DNA from 2 places in the Rhodococcoides navarretei genome. Region 2 is predicted to be linked to the other one. Evidence: predicted binding sites of a transcription regulator. Region 2 holds the regulator's gene; the other holds the start of a gene.
The links. Region 2 encodes HspR, which represses chaperone genes until heat shock. Its sites were predicted from a motif close to ANNTGAGTNNNNNNNACTCANNT; they were not measured.
Positions count from the first base shown of each region.

Region 1 (2,401 bases), 3.7 Mb from region 2:
GCGACGACGTCGGCGACATCGTCCGGGCCCACTTCTTCCTTGAGCATCACGTCGCCCTGAGCAGGCGATGCCTCGGTCTTGGCGGCGAGCTCCTTCTCGAGAGTCGGGATACGTCCGTAGCGCAGCTCGGCCGCCCGGCCCAGATCGCCGTCACGTTCGGCACGGTCGGATTCGCCGCGCAGGTTCTCGAGTTCCTCCTTCAGCACCCGCACCGAGTCGATGGCGTTCTTCTCGTTCTGCCAGCGTGTGCTGAGTCCGGCGAGCTTCTCCTGCAGATCGGCCAGCTCCTGACGAAGCTTGTCGAGCCGAGCCTTCGACGCGTCGTCGGTCTCCTTCGCCAGGGCCATCTCCTCGATTTCGAGGCGTCGGACGGCGCGTTCGACCTCGTCGATCTCGACTGGGCGTGAGTCGATCTCCATGCGCAGACGGGACGCCGCCTCGTCGACGAGGTCGATCGCCTTGTCCGGCAGGAACCGGGCGGTGATGTACCGATCGCTCAGGGTTGCCGCGGCGACAAGGGCGGAGTCCGTGATCCGGACGCCGTGGTGCACCTCGTAGCGCTCCTTGAGTCCGCGGAGAATGCCGACCGTGTCCTCGACCGAGGGCTCACCGACGTACACCTGCTGGAAGCGCCGTTCGAGCGCGGCATCCTTCTCGATGTACTTCCGGTACTCCTCGAGGGTCGTCGCACCGACCAGGCGCAGTTCGCCGCGGGCGAGCATCGGCTTGATCATGTTGCCCGCGTCCATCGCGGATTCGCCGGTCGCGCCGGCTCCCACGATGGTGTGCAACTCGTCGATGAACGTGATGACCTGACCGGCGGAGTTCTTGATGTCGTCGAGCACGGCTTTGAGCCGCTCCTCGAACTCACCGCGGAACTTCGCTCCGGCGACCATCGAACCGAGATCGAGCGAGACGACGGTCTTACCGCGCAGGCTCTCCGGGACGTCACCGGCGATGACGCGCTGCGCGAGTCCTTCGACGATGGCCGTCTTGCCGACACCGGGTTCGCCGATGAGCACCGGGTTGTTCTTGGTTCGCCGCGACAGCACCTGGACAACACGCCTGATCTCGGTGTCACGTCCGATGACGGGATCGAGCTTGCCTTCTCGGGCCAACGCCGTCAGGTCGGTGCTGTACTTCTCCAGCGCCTGATAGGTGTTCTCGGGATCTGCGCTGGTGACCCGGGCGCTACCCCGTACGGCCTGGAAGGCGTCGCGCAGCTCGTTGGGTCCGGCTCCGTGGCCGGTCAGGAGCTTGGCGACGTCGTCGCTTCCGGTCGCAAGCCCCACCATGATGTGTTCGGTGGAGACGAACTCGTCGTCGAGTTCGGTGGCCAGGTGCTGCGCAGCGGTGATCGCGGCGAGGGTTTCACGGCCGAGTTGCGGAGTGGTGGTCGAGCCGGATGCCGAGGGCAGGCGGTCGACGAGGTTCTGCGCTTCTCGACGCACCGTTGCAGGGTCGACGCCGACGGCCTTCAGCAAGGGTGTGGCGATGCCGTCGGTCTGATCGAGCAACGCCACCAACAAATGTGCCGGACGGATATCCGGGTTGCCGGCCGCGGATGCGGCCTGCAGAGCAGACGACAGTGCAGCCTGCGACTTCGTGGTGGGAGTGAAACTGTCCACCGGTCACCTTCTTTCTCGAATGGTTCTTGCGTGTCGCTCGGTACAACCATAGACAAGTTGAGTCTGTTCCGCTCAACCTTGACTTTCTCGAGCGCGTTTTGCGCAGCTCTGGCTGGGCAAAATACGCACGACGGTGAAGCCCTCTCGCGCGACGGTCTCGATCGGTCTACTTTGGTGACGGTCGACAGTGTCAATCGGTGGGGGTGGAGGTTGCTCGACGCACGCACGATCTCCCTGGTCCGTACCGGTTTCAAATCCGTCGTGGCCGCTCAGGACGGCCCGGCGAGGCTGTCCAGGTCCTTCTACGCCCATCTCTTCGCCGAGTACCCCGACTTCCGCACCCTGTTCCCCGCATCGATGGACGCGTTGCGCGAACACTTCGTGCTGGCACTCGGCTATGTCTTCGAGCATCTCGACGACACCGACCGGGTCGAACCGTTCCTCGAGCAACTCGGCCGGGACCACCGCAAGCACGGAATCTCGGGCGCACACTTTCGCGCGGGTAGCTCGGCTCTGATCAGCGCCTTCCGTGCCTTTGCCGGCAACGAGGTGTGGACCGACGAGGTCGAGACGGCCTGGACGGACGCCCTCACCGTGGTGAGCAACGCAATGGCCGACGCCGCGGACAACGACGAACTACCGCCGTTCTGGAGTGCCACCGTCGTCGAACATCAGCGGCTTCTCGACGACCTCGCGGTGGTGCGGTTGAAGACCGACGGCGAGATCCCGTACTTCCCCGGGCAGTACGTCAGCGTGCAGATTCCGCAGAGACC
Region 1 covers NZ_JBBPCN010000001.1:740,623-743,023, reverse strand. Annotated here, with positions in the region: gene clpB (ATP-dependent chaperone ClpB) at 1-1,628, opposite strand, end outside; gene AABD04_RS03620 (globin domain-containing protein) at 1,803-2,401, shown strand, end outside.
Region 1: the regulator HspR is predicted to act here: its motif matches at 1,684-1,706, upstream of clpB (ATP-dependent chaperone ClpB).

Region 2 (2,401 bases):
CCGTGTGACGACTGCCGTGGCAGCGGGTCCATCATCGACGACCCATGCGCCGACTGCCGTGGAACCGGAGTGCAGAACCGCACCCGCACCATCACCGTGCGCGTCCCGGCAGGCATCAGTGACGGGCAGAAGGTTCGGCTCGCCGGTCAAGGCGAGGCGGGGCTTCGCGGAGCACCGTCCGGCGACCTGTTCGTCACCGTTCGGGTCAAGCCCGACAAGGTGTTCGGCCGCACCGGCGACGACCTCACGGTCACCGTCCCGGTGAGTTACGGCGAACTGGTGCTCGGTACCACGTTGTCGGTGCCCACCCTCGAGGGGCGCGTCGGCGTGAAGGTTCCTCCGGGGACCGTCGACGGCCGGGTGCTGCGAGTGCGCGGACGCGGCATCCCGAAGAAATCCGGCACCGGTGATCTGATGGTGACCGTCAAAGTTGCCGTCCCGCAGAAACTGGACGATGCTGCTACCGACGCTCTGAAGAACTATCTGGAAGCCGAGAAGGCCAGCGGATTCGACCCGCGGGCCGGGTGGGCAGGTGTGTGATGTCGGTCCCTCCCGAGGGCGGATCTGCGAAATCCCGTGGTGGACAAGCTGACCCCGACGCGCAGGTCTTCGTGATTTCCGTCGCGGCGCAGTTGGCAGGCATGCACGCCCAGACACTGCGGACCTACGATCGACTCGGATTGGTCACTCCGCTTCGCACCACGGGTGGCGGTCGACGCTACTCGCCACGTGACGTCGCGCTGCTTCGCGAAGTGCAGCGACTCTCGCAGGACGAGGGCGTCAACCTCGCCGGCATCAAGCGCATCATCGAACTCACCAACCAGGTCGAGGCACTGCAGTCTCGAGTGTCCGAGTTGGCTCAGGAGTTGGCCAACGTGCACGCCAGCTATCGCCGCGACCTGGTGCCGATCCAACGCAATGCCCTGGTGGTCTGGAAGCCGAAACACCAGCGCTAGGTTCGCCTCGCGCAGAGTTCTCGCAAACGCGCGCGCATTTGTCAGGTGCGCGCATTCTCGTTCGCTATTCGGGTGAAATTTGGCAAACGCGCTCGCGTTTGCGGAGTCGAGCGGGTCGGCGACGGCGAACCTCGGGCAGGGTGGGCCCACCGGAGTCGAGCGGGTCCGCGGGAGCTGGCGGCGGGTCTCTGCCGCGCACATCCCCGCAAACGCGCGCGCATTTGTCAGGTGCGCGCATTCTCGTTCGCTGTTCGGGTGAAATTTGGCAAACGCGCTCGCGTTTGCGGAGTCGAGCGGGCACAGCGGTGGCCACCAGCGCTGAGTTTGCGAGACACCCGCCCCCGACCCCTATCCTGGTCGGCATGCAGGCGTGGAGTTCGACGGTCGTTCAATATCATCGCCTTCGGAACGATCTCGCCGTCATCAGACTCGAAGGCGACGCGGTGCCGTTCACCGCCGGTCAGTCGGTGTCGGTCACGGTTCCGCAGAATGCTGCTCTGACCCGGCGATACTCACCCGCGCTGCCGCCTTCGCGAGACGGCAAACTGGAGTTCCATGTCCGAGCCGTTCCGGCCGGATGGGTGAGCGGATCGATCGTCAACGAGACGCGGCCCGGTCATGTGTGGCAGATCAGCGATCCGCAGGGCGGACTGCATGTCGACGACTCGGGGCGCGACGTCGTCATGATCGCGGGCGGCACCGGCCTCGCTCCGTTGCGCGCGATTCTGCTGGACCTCACGCGATGGGAGCGGCCACCGAACGTGACGCTGTTCGTCGGCGGCAAGTCGCCTCGCGACCTGTATGCCGGGGACATGCTGTGGTTGATGGCGTCCGAACTGCCGTGGTTGACCGTCGTACCCGTCGTGGACCAATTGCACGAGCCATGGGCGTCGGATCGATGGAACGACCGCATTCATGCCGAGATCGGTTCCAGCGCATCGTTCTTCGAGCCCGAGCATTGCTGGGAAGGCAGTGTGGCAGACGTCGTCGCCACGCAGGGGCCGTTTACGGATCGCCAGATTCTGGTCTGTGGCTCACCGGGAATGGAAGCGGCGACCGTGCGCGCGCTCGTCGAGATCGGCACACCGCTCGACGCCATCCGCCGCTGACGCACCCCAATCGAGAAATCAGGGCAGCTGCAGAATTCGTCGCAGATGCGCCAGATCCGCCGCAGATACCGTCGTGAATTCCGGCGGAGGGGCGTCGGCGATCGTTCTTGCCTTCTCGGCAAGGCGGCGGCCGGTGTCGGTGAGTCCGATGATGCGGCGTCGGCGATCGGTGGGATCTTCGGTGCGCACTACCAATTCGCGCTTCTCGAGCTCGCGAACGTTGAGGGAAACGTACGGCGCATCGGACGCAAGAATCTCGGCCAGCTCGGTGACCGTCCGATCACCCGCCAGCAATTTGGTGAGCAATTTGGCGCGCAGAAAGCTCATGCCGGTGGC
Region 2 covers NZ_JBBPCN010000001.1:4,454,407-4,456,807, reverse strand. Annotated here, with positions in the region: gene dnaJ (molecular chaperone DnaJ) at 1-540, shown strand, start outside; gene AABD04_RS21070 (heat shock protein transcriptional repressor HspR) at 540-956, shown strand; gene AABD04_RS21065 (FAD-binding oxidoreductase) at 1,319-2,065, shown strand; gene AABD04_RS21060 (MarR family winged helix-turn-helix transcriptional regulator) at 2,084-2,401, opposite strand, start outside.